4 regions of the Bacillus sp. FJAT-42376 genome follow, and region 1 is predicted to be linked to each of the others. Evidence: riboswitches for the same ligand, from Rfam matches in the RefSeq annotation. Region 1 holds a riboswitch; each other region holds the start of a gene.
What was found. A riboswitch is a leader RNA that binds a small molecule or an ion and turns the genes downstream of it on or off. The one in region 1 is predicted to bind S-adenosylmethionine.
Positions count from the first base shown of each region.

Region 2: it holds a riboswitch for S-adenosylmethionine, as region 1 does, so the genes downstream of both, CEF21_RS08860 (M14 family zinc carboxypeptidase) here and mtnW (2,3-diketo-5-methylthiopentyl-1-phosphate enolase) in region 1, are expected to answer to the same signal.
Region 3: it holds a riboswitch for S-adenosylmethionine, as region 1 does, so the genes downstream of both, mmuP (S-methylmethionine permease) here and mtnW (2,3-diketo-5-methylthiopentyl-1-phosphate enolase) in region 1, are expected to answer to the same signal.
Region 4: it holds a riboswitch for S-adenosylmethionine, as region 1 does, so the genes downstream of both, CEF21_RS08795 (methionine biosynthesis PLP-dependent protein) here and mtnW (2,3-diketo-5-methylthiopentyl-1-phosphate enolase) in region 1, are expected to answer to the same signal.

Region 1 is NZ_CP033906.1:1,871,554-1,876,575, forward strand. Features, by position in the region: gene mtnK (S-methyl-5-thioribose kinase) at 1-299, opposite strand, end outside; SAM riboswitch class I at 388-551, opposite strand; gene CEF21_RS09445 (carbon-nitrogen family hydrolase) at 631-1,437, opposite strand; gene CEF21_RS09450 (pyridoxal phosphate-dependent aminotransferase) at 1,541-2,725, shown strand; SAM riboswitch class I at 2,822-2,933, shown strand; gene mtnW (2,3-diketo-5-methylthiopentyl-1-phosphate enolase) at 3,013-4,257, shown strand; gene CEF21_RS09460 (2-hydroxy-3-keto-5-methylthiopentenyl-1-phosphate phosphatase) at 4,254-4,919, shown strand; gene CEF21_RS09465 (methylthioribulose 1-phosphate dehydratase) at 4,916-5,022, shown strand, end outside.
Region 2 is NZ_CP033906.1:1,748,180-1,753,201, reverse strand. Features, by position in the region: gene CEF21_RS08875 (LysR family transcriptional regulator) at 1-560, shown strand, start outside; gene CEF21_RS21240 (hypothetical protein) at 560-733, shown strand; gene CEF21_RS08870 (GNAT family N-acetyltransferase) at 795-1,724, opposite strand; gene CEF21_RS08865 (GNAT family N-acetyltransferase) at 1,751-2,299, opposite strand; SAM riboswitch class I at 2,770-2,876, shown strand; gene CEF21_RS08860 (M14 family zinc carboxypeptidase) at 2,959-5,022, shown strand, end outside.
Region 3 is NZ_CP033906.1:222,524-227,545, reverse strand. Features, by position in the region: gene CEF21_RS01070 (aldo/keto reductase) at 1-762, shown strand, start outside; gene CEF21_RS01065 (TetR/AcrR family transcriptional regulator) at 766-1,344, shown strand; SAM riboswitch class I at 1,684-1,787, shown strand; gene mmuP (S-methylmethionine permease) at 1,872-3,275, shown strand; gene mmuM (homocysteine S-methyltransferase) at 3,250-4,218, shown strand; gene CEF21_RS01050 (hypothetical protein) at 4,258-4,449, shown strand; gene CEF21_RS01045 (LysR family transcriptional regulator) at 4,629-5,022, opposite strand, start outside.
Region 4 is NZ_CP033906.1:1,734,793-1,739,814, forward strand. Features, by position in the region: gene CEF21_RS08780 (GNAT family N-acetyltransferase) at 1-378, opposite strand, end outside; gene CEF21_RS08785 (YjcG family protein) at 378-896, opposite strand; gene CEF21_RS08790 (alpha/beta hydrolase) at 929-1,648, opposite strand; SAM riboswitch class I at 2,461-2,570, shown strand; gene CEF21_RS08795 (methionine biosynthesis PLP-dependent protein) at 2,655-3,779, shown strand; gene metC (cystathionine beta-lyase) at 3,766-4,971, shown strand.

The DNA.
Region 1 (5,022 bases):
GGTACGAGCCCCGGTACGAACTCTGCCTGTTTCACAAGGGCGCTGCTTTCAATCCGTGCCCGGTCCAGCGTCAGCGGCCATGATTCGCCGATCACTTTTGCATAGGGAAGCGCCTGTTTTAAAATGACGCCTTTGCCGGATTTGGGATCGGTGATATGAAAGACAAGGTTTAGGTTGCCGTCGCCGATTTCTTCGCAGTGAAGGACTGTCTGGTCCTCGAATAGTCCGAGTCTGACTGCGAGTGCGACAGCAGAGCTCTCAGTAAGCGGTTCATAAAGTGATGATTGTGGAATGGCCATCTTAATTTCCCTCCTGATTTCCTGATAAAGACAAATGAAAAAGCCTCTTTCCTTTTGAGAAAGAGGCTTGAAGAGACAGTCTTCGCACCTCTTATCTCCCAGAAAGATTGATTCTTTCTGCCGGATTTAGCACCGTGCCTTATGGAGCGTATAGCTCCGGCGCTGACTTTTGCGCCCCATTTCACAATGGTATTACGGTCGGTTGCTGTTGGGGTCAACGGGCCAATTCCCTCTCCCAACTCTCGATAAGAGTTTCATTTATAATTTTTTGAATGTTTTTATTGTTTTGTAATCACTTGATGAAAATGTTACCAGTACAAGAATGCACCTGTCAATCCTTTTTTACAAATGATTGATAAAATTCAGGACGGCGATCCTGGAAGACAGGAATTTGGCTGCGGATTTTTTTAATCTCTTCCAAGTCCACTTCAGCCCGCAGAATTTCTGCCTCCTTTCCCGCTTCGGCCAAAATATTGCCCCATGGGTCAATGACAATGGAATGGCCGGCAAATTCGTTTTCCGGATCCGATCCGGATCGGTTGCATGCTACAACAAATGCCTGGTTTTCGATGGCTCTTGCAATGAGCAGGGACCTCCAGTGTTCAAGACGCGGAAGAGGCCATTCTGCCGCTACGAATAATATTTCCGCCCCCTGTGCAGCATGCTCGCGCATCCATTCAGGAAAACGGATGTCATAGCAAATGAAGCCCGCACAGGTTACGCCGTCCGCTGTAAAAAGGCCGCTTCCTTTTCCGCCCGTTAAATAGCGGTGCTCGTTCATCAGCTTGAATAGATGAAGCTTACTGTATTCATGAATGTGATTTCCTTCTTTGTCATAAATGAGCATCGTGTTCGTCACTTCATCGCCGGATTTTTTAGCAATCGAACCTGCAACAAGCGTCGTCCCATACTTTTTTGAAAGGGAGGAGAGAAATTGATGGGCATCCCGGCCACCGGCATCAGCAATCTCGTCCAGTCTTGTCAGATCGTACCCGGTATCCCATAATTCAGGAAGAACGATAAAATCTGATTTACCAGCCTTATGCGCTTCTTCAAGTGCTTCGGCAACACGCCGTTTATTTTCTTCCGGATCTCCGAATGCAATATCGTATTGAATACAGCTAATGGTGTATGTCATCCCGTCCCAGCTTTCTATCGGTAAATTTTTGCTTTACTTTTTGTACCTAACACTATATGATTTGGGACTAGAATTTCAAGAATTTTTTGAGAAGGTGAAAAAATTGAACCAATTTGAGCCATCCCGGCTGCTCCGCCGTTTGCCAGAACAGTTCTTTGCAGCACTGTCCCTGAAGGCGGCAAAAAAGATAAAAGAAGGCTATGACATCATTAACCTTGGACAGGGGAACCCGGATCAGCCGACCCCGTCCTTTATTGTAGAGGCCCTGCAAAAAGCTGCCGGAGACCCGCTGAATCACAAATATTCTCCCTTCAGAGGGAAACAGTCACTGAAGGAAGCAGCGGCAGCATTCTATCAAAGAGAATACGGCGTTTCCCTTGATCCAGAAACGGAAATCGCTGTCCTGTTTGGCGGAAAGGCAGGCCTGGTGGAGCTCCCGCAGTGCCTGATGAATCCTGGAGATATGGCCCTCGTACCGGATCCCGGCTACCCCGACTATTGGTCCGGAGTGGAAATGGCGGGAGCGGAAATGCACACAATGCCGCTGCTTGAAGAGAACGGTTTTTTGCCTGATTATAAAACCATCCAGCCGGAAGTCCTGGATGAAGCAAAGCTTATGTTCCTGAATTACCCGAACAACCCTACAGGGGCAGCGGCAACAGAGGAATTTTTTGAAGAGACGGTCCGATTAGCCCGTAAGCATCATATTTGTACAATCCATGATTTTGCCTACGGTGCGATTGGCTTTGACGGGGAAAAGCCCCTGAGCTTTCTGCAGACTCCGGGTGCAAAAGAAGTGGGAATTGAAATGTATACCCTGTCCAAAACGTTCAACATGGCGGGCTGGAGAGTGGCCTTTGCTGCAGGTAATCGATCTGTTATTGAGGCGATTAATCTGTTTCAGGACCATATGTACGTGAGCGTGTTTGGCGCGGTTCAGGATGCCGCTGCGGCAGCGCTGCTGAACGGGCGGGAAAGCATAAGCGGGCTCGTTGAGATGTATGAAAACCGAAGGAACACGCTCGTCCGGGCATTCAGAAGTATCGGCTGGGAGATTCAGGCACCGAAAGGAAGTTTTTTCGCCTGGCTGAAAGTACCTGAAGGGTATACGTCCCAGGAATTTGCCGACATTCTACTTGAAAAGGCATCGGTTGTGACAGCCCCTGGAAACGGGTTCGGCCAATATGGAGAAGGGTACTTGAGAGTGGGTCTGCTGACAGAAGAAAAAAGGATTGAAGAAGCGGCAGAGAGAATATCAAAACTTGGTTTTTTTGCTTTAGCAGAGTGAAAGTTTTTTGCAAAATGGGTTGACATTGCATCGAATTCCTGTAATAATCCAAATTAATTGAAAATTTAACCTGATGAACCTATCAGGTCTATAACGTACTTATCAAGAGCAGGCGGAGGGACTGGCCCTATGAAGCCCGGCAACCGACCCGAACGGATCCGTTCGGGCACGGTGCTAATTCTTGCAGCGGAAAGCTGAGAGATAAGGTACTGCAGCATTGCTATGCACAGCCTCTTCTCTCACCTGGGAAGAGGCTTTTTAATTTGGTTTAAAGCGGGGGAATGAAATTGAGTCAAGTGACAGCAACCTATCTAATCCATGACCGTAAAGGCAGCTTGGAAAAAAAAGCGGAAGGAATCGCGCTTGGACTGACAATCGGGTCCTGGACAGATCTTCCTGACCTTGAGAAAGAACAGCTCAAAAAGCATAAAGGGACGGTCCTTTCCGTCAAAGAATTAGAAGAGGATCCGGGTGTGAATGCCTATTTTGGAGAAAAAAGAACGAGAGGCCTCGTTAAAATTGTTTATCCTTCCGCCAATTTCAGTCCGGACCTGCCGGCTGTTCTGACGACAGTCTTCGGAAAATTGTCTCTCGACGGAGAGGTGAAGCTTCTAGATCTTGAATTTTCTGATTCTCTGGCCAAACAATTCCGGGGTCCTAAATATGGAATCAGCGGAATAAGAGAGAAGCTTGGTGTGTATGGCCGGCCGCTGCTGATGAGTATTTTTAAAGGAGTCATCGGCAAGGATCTCGATTATCTGGAAAAGCAGCTCTATGATCAGCTTGCGGGAGGAATGGACTTAGTCAAAGATGATGAAATCCTTTTTGACAATCCGCTTACGCCATTCTCTAAACGGGTAGAGCGGGGGCGCCGCATAATCGATCAGCTGAGAGAAGAAACGGGCAAACATTCTCTTTATGCAGTCAATCTCACGGGAAGAACGTTTGAACTCCGGGACAAAGCAAGATATGCAGCGGAGGCCGGCGCAACGGCATTGCTGTTTAACGTCCATGCATATGGTCTCGATGTCCTGCAGGCGCTTGCCGAAGATGATCAAATCCCGGTGCCGATAATGGCTCATCCGGCAGTGAGCGGTGCGCTTGCCTCATCATCTGTCTACGGATTCTCTTATTCTCTGATTCTTGGAAAACTGACCCGTCTTGCAGGAGCGGACTTTTCGCTCTTCCCTTCTCCGTATGGCAGTGTTGCCTTAGAAAAAGGGGAAGCGCTCGGAATAGCAGAAGCATGCACGACGGAAGGGCTGCATCAAGAGGTTTTCCCTGTCCCTTCTGCAGGAATCCATCCAGGAATGGTGCCGGTACTCATAAAGGACTTCGGGCTCGACAGCATTATTAATGCAGGAGGAGGGATCCACGGTCATCCAAATGGAGCGAAAGGCGGCGCTGCGGCTTTCCGCTCGGCAGTGGATGCTGTTCTTGAAGGCATCCCGCTCGATGAAAAAGCCAAAACAGATGAGCACTTGAGAAAAGCCCTTGAGCTATGGGGACAATATGAGGCAGCAGCGAAATGAAGCCGATTATTTTTTGCGACTTCGATGGCACCATCACCAACAGCGATAACATTATTGAAATTATGAAAAGGTTCGCTCCTCCTGAGTGGGCAGGTCTTAAAGATCAAGTACTGGATAGATCCATCTCTGTCAAAGAGGGTGTAGGGAAAATGTTTTCTCTCCTCCCCTCATCCAAAAGAGATGATATTATCCGCTATATTTTAAGTAAGGCAGAAATCCGGGAAGGATTTGCTGAATTTGCAGCTTATACAGAAGAACAGGGGATCGATCTGTACATTGTGAGCGGAGGCATTGATTTTTTTGTTTATCCGCTTCTTGAAGGGATCATTGAAAAGGAACGCATTTACTGCAATCTGGCGGATTTTCAGGGAGAACGCATTTGCATTAAATGGCCGAATCCGTGTGATAAGGAGAGCGGCTGCGAGCTCGAATGCGGATGCTGCAAACCATCCATTATCCGCAGCCTCGCAGCTTCAGATGATGAAGTGATTGTAATAGGCGACTCTGTCACAGATCTTGAAGCAGCGAAAATGGCGGATTTCGTCATTGCAAGGGATTATTTGCTGGAAAAAGCATCTGAACAGAATCTGCCGTATAAACCTTTTGAAACATTTTATGATGTCATCAGCATTTTAGAGAGCAGGAGGGTGATGAATCGATGAGCACGCTGAAAGAACAGCGCTGGAGAGAGCTTGCAGATGTTAAGCGGGAGCTTGCTGAAAGAGACTGGTTCCCTGCGACGAGCGGAAACCTCGCCATTAAAGT
Region 2 (5,022 bases), 120 kb from region 1:
AGCGGATCCGCTTCTTCCGGGAACAATATCCAAACGTCTCGTTCCGCCTGCACGAAGGAGACTCCTTCCGGCTGGCAGAGGACGTCCGCAGCCGGCAAATCGAACTTGCTCTGATCCGCATGCCGCTCGATTTACATGACTTTCATCATCTCCCGCTATCCAAAGATCCGTTTGCAGCGATCGTACCTGACCACTGGCCCATAGAAAGCACCATTTGTATGAAAGATTTGTCAGACCTCCCTCTCCTTCTGCTCCACCGGGTCAGCGGCATCGGATTGTATGAGCTCGTGCTGAATGCCTTTCACAAGAAAGGCTTGACCCCTCAAATTGTCTGCCAATGCCCGGACGCGGCCATGCTGATGTCCTTAGTCCGCGAAGGAGTCGGCGCCGCCATGCTTCCTGAATCTGCGTTGCTCGCATTCCCAAATTCCGGACTAAAAGCCGTCCGTATACAGGATGCGGCCATTCTTTCCGATTGTGCGCTGATTTGGCTGAAGGACCGGTCATTAACGAAGAAAGCGGTAAGGTTTCGGGAGACGTTTGTTGGGGAGGGAAGGTGATGAGGGGTGGAGCTGTTTGGAGTGATTGGGCGGGGTGGGCGATTGGGGCGATTGTTCCATTATCGGTTTGGTTTGCACTGACCCCCAATACAGCACCGTATCGGGGGTCAGAGGAAAACTGTGCTAAAAGGATGGTGGACAAGAGCTTGCAGAGAGCGGGGACGGAGGTTTAGTACGGTAGAGGAGCGGGGGTCAGTGCAACGCCATTCCCTCCACAAAAAAACACACCCCAAATCAGGTGTGTTTTACAGCCTTTTCATACACATCAAACAATTCCTTCACCGAAATCCCATTGATCCTCATACCTTCCAAATCGCTTTGCTGAATCTCCACCTCCTGCAGATTGCACTCCATAAAGCGGCTGCCTTTCAGGTCACATCGTTCAAATGTGACAGGCTGCTGATTCTCTTCAAGGCTCGTATCCTTAAACTGAACCCCGCCCATCGTTACATGGTCGATCCGGCTGCCGGACAAATTTAAATCTGCGAGCAGGCTGTTTCTGAAATTAATGTTTTGAAACCTGGACTGGCTCAAATTGCAATTACTGAAATGAGTGTTCATCACATTGCTGTTGCTGACGGAGCTGCCGGCTAAATTCACCTTAAAGAAATCACTTTCGTCCATCCCGCAGCTTTCATAATGTGTTCCTGACAGATCCTGATTTTGAGTGGCTTTCGAATGATTAGATGACTCCTTCCGTTTTTCATAACAGAATTCATCCTCAGATTCATACGCTCTTTCAAAACCCGCTTTTTCATAAAAATAATGATTATTCAGCTGCCTGCTGGATGTTTCCAGCTCCCAGGAAGATACCTGCGGGTACGCCTCTTCGGCCAATTTAAGAGCAATCGATCCGATTCCCCTCCCCTGCAAGGAAGTGCTTACAAAAATACGGTCAATTCTCGCGTGCAAATCGCCTGCGATTGTCATAATCAATCCGCCTGCTATCATTTCATCTGCGAGGATTTTGTAATAGACTAACTCACGGATACTGTATTCAGTCATATGTATGGATTGATATCCCGGCGGCTGAATATTGTAATCTATGATAGGTTCCTCTTCCCTCAGCCACCTCTTTGCTTCTGCATCAAAGGTTGCCTTCATGATGTTTGTCAGCGTTTCAGCGTCCGATAGGGAAGCTCTTTTGATCGTTATATTGGACATATTTCTATTAATCTCCCTGTTTTGGATTATGACCCATTCCATCTTCCCATAAGGATGGTGCTGTAGAATTTGCCGTCTGATAAAAGCTTATCCTTTTTTAAAACACCTTCTGTTTCAAATCCGAGACTGCTGTAAATCTTTATCGCCCGGTCATTCGTTTCCAGTACATTTAAGTTCATTTTCTTGATCCCATTGGAGTCGGCCCAGGCAATCGATTCTTTTAATAGATTCACGCCAATCCCGTACCCCCAGAAGTCCTTCAGCACGCCCACTCCGAATTCTGCTTTGTGTGAGGATCTTTTCAGCTGATTTCCTTCACACCTTGAAAATCCGACAATCTCCCCCTCCACCTCGGCCACTAAAAACAAATGGCCGGGCATTTCCGTATCATTCTTAATCAGCCGTTCAAAGCCTGCTTCGTCGATCAATCCCTCTCCCTGTTCCCTATCCATATTTTCTGTTTCTCCATCAATGCGGACTCTTACCTTGGAGAGCATCCCAGCATCTTCATGCATAGCAGACCTGATTGAATAGGTAAGGCCTTTCACCTCAAATAACCGATTCTTTATTATCATGGGATTCTCCTATCTTCATTCGTTCACTTCACCTTTCCATATTAAGGGTATTCCTGCTGATCGGGCAATATATTCTTTTGTAAAGGGCACTACTCGATACGATTTCAGCTTTTCCTCATGATTAGAGCCGTCATTCCATTTACGATTGCTCCAAGTAAAAGAGCACTAGAAAAGTATTTGCTGGATAGGACCGGCCCGAATCCTTCTAAATTTAGAAAAAACGGCAGCAGGAAGAATCAAAGCCGGAAGGAAACAATATTTCACTTCAATTTTCAATGTTATATAGCTAGTAACAATCATTAAGTTGAGGGGGTAAAATAAAACTAAAGATTGTATTCATGTAATCTTCCTTCTCCATAACCTGTTCCTATTTTACCATTTTCTCCTAAACACAAAGAATCATTTTCCTATTTTCATATTGACGCGCTGTTAAAATCCTCTATAATTCAAACTAATTCAATACGAAAACTCTTTTATCAAGAGCAGGCGGAGGGACAAGCCCTATGAAGCCCGGCAACCGGTTGACCATGGTCAATACGGTGCTAATTCTTGCAGCGATTACGCTGACAGATAAGAGAGAGGGATCCCTTTGTGTGCAAAGCCTCTTTCTTATCCGGAAAGAGGCTTTTCTGTGTTGTAAAAATTTTAGGAGGAAAGAAATGAAGAAGAAGCCGATTTTATCCGTTTTACTGAGCGCAAGTCTACTGGGAAGTCTTCTTCCCGCTCAAGCACTGGCCGGGGAGACTGAACGAAAGCAGAGTCTTTTCAATTCAGAACAATATGACTACATAACGTATGATGCTCTTAGAAGCAAACTGGAGTCCTATGAAAAGCAAAGCAGCCGAGTTCAATTGGACATTACAGGAAAATCTTCCACCGGCAAAAATTTGTACACGGTCACCATTTCAGACAGCAAGTCTAAGCAGAGTGAACTTAAGTACAAGGGATTGCGGAAACTCATGAGAGAAAATCCGGAAAAAGCGCAGCGCTACCTGAAAGCCAATCCGGATATTAAGCCCCCGATTTTGATTCATGCCTCCATTCATGGAACCGAATTTGTCGGAACAGATGCAGCGCTCCGGTTAATTGAACGGTATGGATTTAAGAATGATCAGGAAACTAAGGAGATACTGAAGAACTTCACACTGATTATCAATGTGGACGCGAATCCTGACGGACGTGTCGATGCTACCCGCTTTAACGGAAACGGAATTGATCTGAACCGTGATTTCGTGACCCAGTCCCAGCCTGAAACGGAAGCGGCCGTTAAGCAAATCGCCGAGCTCAACCCTCTCGTTCTTCTTGATCTTCACGGTTATGTCAGGCAACGCGGGGAAGCAAAGCATCCGGGATTGATTCTTCCGGGTACACCCCCTCATAACCCGAATTACGAATACGATTTGCTTTATAAGTGGATGAATCAGCAGGCAGAAGCGATGGAATCGAATATTGTCAGCGAAAGAGATCACTATGAGACCGAATTGTACAAAACACTGGAAGGCACTCACATCCCATTAAGAGATTCAAAATCCGGCTGGGATGTCTACCCTCCTATTTACACCCCGGCTTATGCTATGCTTCATGGCGGCCTGGGCTATACATTGGAAGCACCGACAAATGACTGGGACGGAGTGAAATGGCAGGTCGATGCTGTGAATGGGGCCCTGGAGTTCGCTTTACAGAATAAACAGGCCATGCTTCAAGACCAGCTTGAAGTGTTTGACCGCGGAGTCAAGGGGGAGCATCCGAACAATAAAGATGGCTTTTATCCTGACAGCTACATCATCCCGGAAAATAAAAAGGATAACAGCGCGGTGCAAAAGGTTGTCCAGCACTTACTTAAAAATGATGTGAAAGTGGAGCAGGCGGCTAAGCCATTTCGCGCAGATGGAAAGCGCTATGAAAAAGGAACGTATATTGTGGATCTTAACCAGGCAAAGGCCGGCTTGGCTAATGCGTTCTTATGGGACGGTGAAGACATTACAAACGATATTGACGCTATGTACGACATTTCCGCCTGGAATCTCTCTGAGCTTTGGGGCTTTGATGCCATCAAAAGCCAGGAGGATGTGAACGTCCAAACGAAAGAAGTTCGGGAGGAAAATGTCCGCGGAAAACTCATTGGCAAAGGACCCTACTCCATTCCGAATACATCTGTAAATGCGGTCCGCCTTGTGAACTCTCTTATTGATCAGGGCGTTTCCGTCAAAAAGGATAACGAAGGAAATTTTTACGCTGCGGAAAAAGGGAAAGCGATTCAGAGAGCGGTTCAGGTATCAGGATTAACCTTACGCACCAAAGCAGTCCCTAAAGATGCCATCCCGCTTAAAAAGCACAGAGTTGCGATCTTAAAGGATGGCGGTCTGGGCAAAGTCCAGTCCCATTCAGGCACAAAGCTCGCCCTCGAACGGCTTGGATTCCAAGTGTCGGAAGTTCATCCGAGAGATGTAGCCAATAATGGATTAAATGGCTTTGATACCTTTATTTACAGCGGAAGCGCCAGCCTTACATCCTATAGGCTCAGCGAAGCCAATAAAGAATTCGGTTTAACCGATGAAGAGGAACTGAAAAGGTTTAACGGACAGATCAAGCAGTTTGTCGAACAGGATGGCCATTTCATCGCAATCGGAGCAGGCGGTTCACAGGCAGCAAAAGCTGCAGGATTAACGGAAGTGGAGATCAATAAAGGCTTTTCCAGCAGCAACGGAATTGTAAAAGTGGAT
Region 3 (5,022 bases), 1.6 Mb from region 1:
GCATTCATTGCTGTAAAAACGGGGGTGCTGAGATCCCCGGATGGCGGCTGGATTGGAATGAATAACCGACCGGAGGCAATTAAAAATAACTTGGCACAAACCCTTCAGAAGCTGGGTACGGACTACATTGATTTGTATCAGCCGGCACGCGTTGATCCAAGTGTACCGATTGAGGAAACAGTCGGGGCTATTGCAGATATGGTAAAAGCGGGCTATGTAAAGCACATCGGACTTTCTGAAGCGAATGCTGACACCATTCGCCGGGCTCACAAGGTTCATCCGATCAGTTGGCTTCAAATTGAATATTCTCTATTCAGCCGTGGGATTGAAACAGAAATCCTGCCGACACTAAGGGAACTCGGGATCAGCCTGTCTGCCTACGGTGTGCTTTCACGCGGATTGCTGAGCGGCAAGTGGTCCAAGGACCGTCAAGGCGCTCCCGATTTCCGTTCTTTTGCTCCGCGCTTCATGGGAGAAAACCTGGATAAGAACCTCGCTCTCGTAGAAAAACTGCGCAAAATTGCGGAAGAAAAACAAGCAAATGTGGCACAGCTTGCAATTGCATGGGTTCTTTCTAAAGGTGAGGATGTTATGCCGCTGATCGGTGCCCGTAAACGTTCCCAGCTTCAAGATGCATTTGGCGCCTTGAATCTTAAGCTCACTGAAGCGGAACTTGCCGGAATCGAAGAGGCGGTTCCGGCTGAAGATGTGGCCGGAACACGCTATGCCGCTGAACAAATGGGGACGCTGGGGGTTGAATAAAGAATGGCAGAGCCATTAACAAAGGAAATGATTTTAGATGCGGCCGAACAAGTACTGCGCCGTTTTGGTCCGGAGAAAACGAGTGTGGTGGATGTGGCGCGGGTCCTGAATATTAGCCACGGAACCATTTACCGTCATTATCCAAGCAAGGATTCTTTGAAGGAGGCGGTAGCAGAAAGATGGCTCCACAGCATCATCCAGCCCCTTGAAAGTGTGTTTAAGGAAGAATGCTCGTCTGCAGACCGGCTTTATAGATGGGTGGAAACGCTAATCAGCATCAAGCATTCCCTTGTAAAGGAGGATCCTGAGCTTTTTGCGATGTATACGTCTCTTGCTGAGGAGTCCGTAGATGTAATCGGCGCTCATATTGAAGAGCTGATTGGCCAGATTATTCCGATCATTCAAGAAGGAACCGCAAACGGCGAGTTCGAGTCATTGGATCCGGAAGCGGCTGCTAAAGGGGTCTTTTTCGCGACTGCTAAGTTCCACCACCCTGCGCATGCAAAAGAATGGGGATCTCCTGATATTATGGAGGAATTCCGCATGGTGTGGGATTTGATTCTAACTGGAATCGTGAAATAGAAATAATGAAAAAATGAAAACCGGTCTTTTGTGAAGGGCGGCACCTTTCCTGAAAATCTATTCTGGAAAGGGAAAACAAGCAGATGATCAAGTCATCTGCTTGTTTTTTTCTAAACAGACTGTTTCGCCTCCGCAATCACTCCTTCCAAAGACATTTTCATGCATCCATTGTCCATTACATAAAGCTTCTGGTTAGCGTTCAGCTTGTTTGCCATTGCTCATCCTCCTTGTTTTTATGTAACCGTTTTCTGTTTCGTGGTTTCATTTAAGTCATAAACATATCTATTAAAGAAATGTTGACAATCTTCTGATAGATTGATAGTGTTATAAAAAAATAATTTCTTATCCAGAGAGGTGGAGGGACTGGCCCTTTGAAGCCTCAGCAGCAGGTCTGTACAGACACTGTGCTAATTCCAGCGGGTGAATAACCTGATAGATAAGCTTGTTCTTTTATTTGTCAGTTACGCACTCTTTGCAAAAAGGGTGCGTTTTTCATTTTTCTGGGTGTGAAACAAAGGAGAGTCAAGATGGAGAGAGAGACTGGATTTCAGCGGAAAATGCAATCAAGACATCTGATTATGCTTTCACTCGGAGGTGTAATCGGGACCGGATTATTCCTGAGTACAGGCTATACCATTCAGCAGGCAGGTCCATTAGGAACGCTTCTTTCCTACCTTGTTGGAGCGGTGGTCGTTTACCTTGTTATGCTTTGTCTGGGAGAGCTATCGGTACATATGCCTGAAACAGGGGCTTTTCACAGCTATGCTGCTAAATACATTGGGCCTGGAACAGGCTACACGGTTGCCTGGCTGTACTGGCTGACGTGGACGGTTGCGCTCGGATCGGAGTTTACAGCGGCCGGGCTGCTGATGCAAAGGTGGTTTCCATCCGTCAATGTCTGGATATGGAGTGCGCTGTTTGCGGTTTTAATCTTTGTTTTAAATGCGGTGACCGTTAAATTTTTTGCAGAATCAGAGTTCTGGTTCTCTTCTGTGAAGGTGGCAGCGATCGTCATCTTCATCATCTTGGGCGGAGCTGCCATGATCGGGATTCTTCCTCTGGCTGATTCTGAACCTGCTCCTTTCCTGTCAAACTTCACAAATGAAGGCTTGTTCCCAAATGGAGCGTTTGCCGTTCTGATGACGATGCTTGCCGTGAATTTTGCCTATTCAGGGACAGAACTGATCGGCATCGCTGCCGGAGAAACGGAGAATCCGGAAAAAACCATACCTAAGGCGATACGGACAACGGTGTGGCGATTGATTATTTTTTTCGTTGGAACGATTGTTGTCCTGTCTGCTCTGCTGCCTTCCTCGGATGCCGGTGTGCTGAAAAGCCCGTTTGTGGCGGTTTTCGAGAGAATCGGAATTCCTTATGCTGCGGAAGTGATGAATTTTGTTATCCTGACCGCCATTTTATCCGCCGCCAACTCTGGTTTGTATGCGGCGTCCAGAATGCTCTGGTCCCTTGCGGATAAGAAAACGATCTCTCCTGTTTTTGCAAAAGTAACGAAGCGCGGCGTGCCGTTAAATGCTCTTTTTCTCAGCATGGCCGGAGGCGGCTTGGCCCTGCTGTCGAGTGTCATCGCTCCGGACACGGTCTACATCGTCCTTGTTTCGATTTCAGGGCTGGCTGTCGTCGCGGTTTGGATGAGCATCAGCGCGTCTCAATTTTTCTTTAGAAGGCAATATATCAGGCAGGGGAAATCGGTAGAGGACCTGGGATACCGGACACCGCTATATCCATTCGTGCCGATTGCATCTTTCGTCCTTTGTCTCGCGTCACTGATCGGAATCGCCTTTGATCCGACACAGAGGATTGCCCTCTATTGCGGCATTCCCTTTATCCTGTTTTGCTACGGAAGCTATTATGTAACTCAGACTATGAAGAAAAGGGGCGAAGTTTATGCCGAAAAAACTCAATCCAATTGAAGAGATTTTAGCTGCCTATCCCATCATGATTCTTGATGGCGCTCTTGCTACAGAGCTCGAGCGGCATGGCTGTCATTTAGATGATCCCCTGTGGTCGGCAAAAGTGCTGCTCGAAAATCCTGAATTGATTTATCAGGTTCATACAGATTATTTCCGTGCCGGAGCTGACTGCGCGATTACGGCAAGCTACCAGGCGACGGTCGATGGATTTTCAAAACGGGGAATGGAAGAAGCGGAGGCACTGAATCTTATCAAAAAAACAGTGCAGCTCGCTAAGAAGGCAAGAGACGATTTTTGGGAGGGAAAAGAGCAGGCGAACCGTCCTAAACCGCTTGTTGCAGCATCGATTGGCCCTTATGGAGCCTATCTTGCTGATGGATCAGAGTATAGAGGAAACTATGGTGTGACCGATGAAGTGCTGGCTGCTTTTCACCGTCTTAGAATGGCAGCCTTAATAGAAGCGGGTGCGGATGTGCTGGCCATTGAAACCATTCCTTCCCTTCAGGAAGCAAGAGTTTTAGCCTCGCTTGTAAAAGAATTCCCGGAAACTTATGCATGGCTGTCTTTTTCCTTAAAAAATGATGCGCAAATCAGTGACGGCACACCGCTTGAGAAATGTGCAGAGCTATTGGAAGGAAACAGCCAAATTGCCGCGATCGGAATCAATTGTGCTCCGGCTTCTCTTATTGCGGAATCCGTTAAAAGACTCAGCGCCCAGACCGAAAAACCGGTAATTGTCTATCCGAACTCAGGAGAAGCATATGATGCCGCCACAAAAACGTGGCATGGGCATGAATCCGATCATGAACTGGATCATGAATCAAAAGACTGGTATCGTGCCGGGGCCCGGCTGATAGGCGGTTGCTGCCGGACAGGCCCGCAGCATATTGAAAGACTTTCGGAAAAGTGGCGGGCAGCTGAGAAAGGGCTGGAGCGGGCATGATATACTTGGAGAATCCAATTCTCGAAGGAGCTATGTCCAGTGAAATACTTCAAAGGCCAAATGAAACAGCTGGTAAAAGACAACAAAGAACTGCAGCACCGCTTAAAAGAAATGATGGAAGAACATGACCTGGAGAAAAATTTCGCCCTCAAAGCACTTTATCATTCAGAAGTGGCTGAAGGCGGAAAGTATCAGTTAGCATACCAAGCACTTGACCTGCCTAAAGGGTAGGTCATTTTTGTTATTTTTTACCAATCAAGTGTATTCTGCAGAGAGAGCGGCAGTTTGTGATTCAGTTTGGTTAGCGGTTCATGGATTTATTATCGAAAATCTACATATATGATCGATATTTCCAATATATAATCGAAAACTCCCATTTTATTATCGATTCCCCAAATTTCGACACCAATCTACCTGCCGTTCCTGCTTTTTCGCCAATTTCGCAGCGCTTCCATAAAAGCTTCGACGTTCATCTTGCTTTCCATAGCAGGGGAAGACACCATCGAAAGTTTCCGTTTGAAATTGTGGTCCTTGATTGGAATAATAGAGAGCACTTTGTTATGGATATCTCTTTCAATCACATGATAGGAGAGCAGAGACAATGCCTCCATCCCGCTTATGATCGTCTCTTTTATTCCCTGGCTGCTGCTGATGGTCAGGAACGATTGTACCTTTAACCCGTTCGAACGGATCACATGCTCCAAATATTCGCGTGTACCGGAGCCGATTTCTCTTGTCACCCATGTTTCGCTGTGCAAATCTGTAATCTTCGTTTTCTTTTTCCCGGACAGGGGATGGGCGGGT
Region 4 (5,022 bases), 140 kb from region 1:
CATAAAAACTCCGGAACGGACATCATACCCAAGCTTTTCGTAAAAAGGTATGGCTTGCGTCTGGGCATTCAGTTTGAATTTCTCAATGTTGGGAGCAGCAACAATTTCAAGCTCCTTCATAATCAGACTGCCTGCGCCTTTTCCTCGGTGGGAAGGGAGGATGCAGATGCGTTCAAGCTTGCCGTATCCGTCTACTTCACGAATTCTGCCTGTGCCGACCGGCTCGCTTTCGTCGTATAGAACGACATGGACCGATGTTTCTTCATTTTCGTCCACTTCTTCCTCTGCAGGCACTTGCTGTTCTTCTACAAATACCTTCATCCGGATTGAGAAGGCATCCTGCATTTCTTTTTCCGTTTGGACAACTTTTGCGTGCATTAGAGTTCTCCTTTTTCAAGGATAAACGTTTCATAAACCGTCCAGGCACCGTTTTCAAGCTGGTACAGCAGATGGAAACGGTCAATCAGTTCGATGTGATGATTTTCCTGCATTTTCAGCTGTCCTAAAACATCCGCCATCTCCGCATCGGAAAGCTTTTGGCCAATCGTAATGTGAGGGACAAAAGAATACTCAGGCTTGGAATCAAGGGAACCGGAATGCAGCGCGGCGTGAAGGTCCATCAGTTCATCTGTTGGCTCTACCTTCAGGTAAATAACATTGTTAACCGGTGAAAAAGAACTGATTTTCTGCACTTCCAGCTTAATCGGACTGTGGCCGTTGGCAAGAGATCGTAGTTCTTTGGAAATCGCCTTAATTTCTTCATCCGACGCTTCAAACGGAGCCTTAAGCGTCAAATGCGGCGGAATGAGTGCATAGTGAGGGTCATAGCGTTTTCGATAGGAATTCGCCAGATCTTGAAGTTTTTTAGCCGGGAATAAGACAATTCCATATTTCATTTAGGTTCCCTCCAGTAGTAAGGATGATTTAATTAAAACATGGCTTTAAGCGCCTTTGGAAGCAAAGGCTGCCAATGTGTCCATGTGTGGTCCCCATCAAATTCTTCATATGTGTAGGGAAATCCTTTTTTTTCGATCGCTTTTTGCAATAAGCGATTGGGTTCGATGAAATTCTCCACCTTGCCCGCAGTCGTTTTGACTTCTGTTTCTTTTTTGCCGATCTGATGATAGATGGTCATATCAGCACTTGCAGCTGCCTCGGCCGCCTTGAGCACTTGATCATCTACATAAGGTGACTGCATAATTATTTTACCAAATATACTCGGATAGTCGAGGGCTGTCATAAAACCAATGGTCGCTGCGAGAGAATCCCCGATCAGCGCCCGCCCCTGTCCAACCTGGTAAGTTGGAAACTCTCTGTCTAGAAAAGGGACAAGTTCATGGGCAAGAAAGCGTTTATAGGCAGAGAACTTTTCTCCGTCCGGATGGTACTTAGCCCGCCGGTCCTGAACATTCTGATATGGAATTCCGACAATGATCAGGTTTTCCGCATCGCCGTTTTCAAGCAGTGCTTCATATTGCCGGGCAATGCGCCCGAGCCTGAAATAATCCTGTCCATCCTGCGCAATGAGCAAGCTGTATTTATACAGCGGGGAGTAGTTTTTCGGCAAGTATGTAAGGACAGTCAATTCTTCGTTCAATGCTTCTGAGAAAAAAGACGATTCTTTAACGACTCCAGTTTGCTTCTCCACAGTTAAATCCTCCAGATGAATAGATTGATCATGATTAGAATCCGATTCTGCGCCTGGCTCCGGCCGTTTGCTTCTTTGGGGCTGCAGGACAGGACGCCGCGCTTTTAGCAGAACTTCTATACTAGAAGCGCCCTGCGCATTTGGAATATGACGGATAAGATGTTTGTACTAAGTTTTTGCGTCTAGCTCCGGCCGCTAGCCGTTCGGCCGCTTCGCTTCTTCTGTCAGGGCAAAAAGCGCCCTTCTGTCAGAAGCTCCACCGTCTTTCACGGCTGGGCAAGCGCCCTACGCTTTAGGAGTATAACGGATAAGTGTTTGTACTAAGTTTTTGCGTCTAGCTCCGGCGCCTAGCCCCTCGAGGTCATAAGCCACTCAACCTGCGAAAGGAAAAACGCCTTTCTCCGGCTGATTGTCTTATGCTTGTCGGGGGCCTGCAGGAGGCAGGTCAGTTCTGCGTTGCGGCAGGACGCCGCGCACTTAGCAGAACATCCTTCCTAAAAGCGCCTCCGCTTTAGGAGTATAACGGATAAGATGTTTGTACTGAGTTTTTGCGTCTAGCTCCGGGCGCTAGCCGTTCGGCCGCTTCGCTTCTTCTGTCAGGGCAAAAAGCGCCCTTCGGTCAGAAGCTCCACCGTCTCTCACGGCTGGGCAAGCGCCCTCCGCTTTTAATTTGTATTCGCTTCCACTTATTTTATCATGATTCGGCAAAAAATGCTGTTGCGGAGAAAATGGGGAAAGTTTGCATGAAAGGCTTGTCAAATTCATAGAATTGCGTTAAGGTTATACAAAATTCATATATTTCCGATTATTTATTCTTATCCAGAGAGGTGGAGGGACTGGCCCTGCGAAACCTCAGCAACCGGCAGAACGCTTTATGCGTGCCAAGGTGCTAAATCCAGCAAGCGAGCTTGGGAGATGAGAAGAAGAACTGTTCAGCGACAAGCCTTCTTCTTATTTTAGAGGAAGGCTTTTTGAATTTCTATTTTTCAGAAACGAGGGTGTAAAAATGACAAAACATACAGAAACGATTCTGGCTCAAATTGGAAACCGCAGTGAACAGACCACGGGCGCTGTCAATCCTCCTATCTATTTAACGACTGCTTACCGGCACGCTGGCATTGGGGAATCGACCGGTTTTGATTACATCCGGACCGGCAATCCGACCCGTGCCATTGCCGAGAAAGCACTGGCTGACCTTGAAGGGGGAGATCAGGGCTTTGCTTTCAGCTCTGGAATGGGCGCGATCCAAACGATTATGGCCCTGTTTAAAACCGGAGATGATTTGATTGTTTCCTCCGATATTTATGGAGGAACGTACCGGCTGTTTGAACAGGAATGGCGGAAATACGGCTTAACTTTCCAATATGATACGTTTACTGACCTGGGGGATACAGAGGCCCGGATTCTGCCAAATACAAAAGCGATTTTTCTGGAGACACCGACGAATCCGCTTATGCAGGAGGCAGACATTGCAGCGGTGGCTGAAGTAGCGAAGCGCCATGGTTTGCTTTTGATCGTGGACAACACGTTCTACACACCGGTTATTCAGCAGCCGATTAAGAGCGGAGCGGACATTGTCATCCACAGTGCGACTAAATACCTCGGGGGACACAATGATCTCCTTGCCGGGATCGTGGTAGCGAAAGGGCAGGAGCTTTGTGCGGAACTCGCTTCCCATCATAATGCGATCGGCGCGGTTCTCGCACCGTTTGATTCGTGGCTATTGATCAGGGGGTTAAAAACGCTCGCGCTTCGGATGAGGCAGCATGAACAGAATGCAGCTGAAATAGCCGGATTCCTGGAAGAAGCCCCGGAGGTAACCGATGTGCTTTACCCGGGCCGGGGAGGCATGCTGTCGTTCCGGATCGCGAAAGAGGAATGGGTGAATCCTTTTTTGAAACAGTTGAAAACGATCACCTTCGCTGAAAGTTTAGGCGGGGTTGAGAGTTTAATGACGTATCCAGCCACTCAAACGCATATGGATATACCGGAAGAAATACGTACGGCAAACGGTGTCTGTAACCGGCTTCTGCGCTTCTCGGTCGGAATCGAGCACGCAGAAGATCTGATAGCCGATTTAAAGCAGGCATTCCAGGCTGTGAAGGAGGAGGAAAAAATTGAGCAATACTGATTGGTCCATCCAGACAAAGCTGCTGCACAATAGCCATAAGACAGATAAGGAAACGGGAGGGGTCAGTGTCCCCGTCCACTTATCATCCACCTTCCACCAGTCCGATTTTGATCAGTTCGGTAAATACGATTACGCACGCTCCGGGAACCCGACGAGAGAAGTGCTTGAAAATGCGATTGCCGACCTTGAGGGCGGTACGCGGGGATTTGCTTTTTCATCCGGAATGAGCGCAATCTCGACCGCATTCCTTTTGCTGTCAAAAGGGGATCATGTTCTGGTTACTGAGGACGTATACGGAGGAACGTACCGCATGGTCACAGAGGTGCTGAGCCGGTTTGGCATTGAGTATACGTTTGTGGATATGACGGATCTTCATAACGTGGCATCCAAAATCCGTCCGAATACAAAGGTCATATACATGGAGACTCCATCCAATCCTTTGCTGAAAATTACCGATATTCAAGGAATCGTTAAGCTTGCGAAAGCAAATGACTGTCTAACATTCCTGGATAATACGTTTTTAACCCCTGCTCTGCAGCGTCCGCTTGGGCTCGGAGTCGACATTGTCCTTCACAGCGCCACGAAGTTTTTAGCGGGACACAGTGATGTCGTCGCGGGACTTGCAGTCGTGAATGATGAAGAACTCGGGAATCAGCTGTACAAACTGCAGAATTCGTTTGGGGCCATTCTCGGTGCCCAGGATTCGTGGCTTGTGCTGAGAGGCTTAAAAACCCTCCATGTACGGCTGAAGCAATCGACCGAGTCGGCTCATAAACTGGCTGCATTCTTATCCAGGCACCCGGCGGTGGAGGAAGTCTATTATCCGGGATTGTCCTTCCACCCCGGCTGCTCTGTCCAGCGCTATCAGGCGGAAGGGCCGGGCGCGGTGCTTTCCTTTAAGCTAACCGATGAAGATGCGGTCCGAAAGCTCGTTCAAAACGTCCAGCTTCCTGTGTTTGCGGTGAGCTTGGGGGCGGTAGAGACGATTCTCTCCTATCCGGCCAAAATGTCCCATGCGGCTATGCCGAGAGAGGAGCGCTATGCAAGAGGGATTACAGATGGGCTTCTCCGTGTGAGCGTTGGGCTGGAAAAGGCGGAGGATTTAATTCAGGACTTCGGTGCGGCGCTTGATCTGCTGCCGAAGACGAAGCCTTTGCCGTATGCAAGGCTGCAGGGCAGCGGGCGCGGATGAGGAGCTGCTGAGCAGAATAAGGAAAAGAGGCAGCCGGGCGGGCTGCCTCTT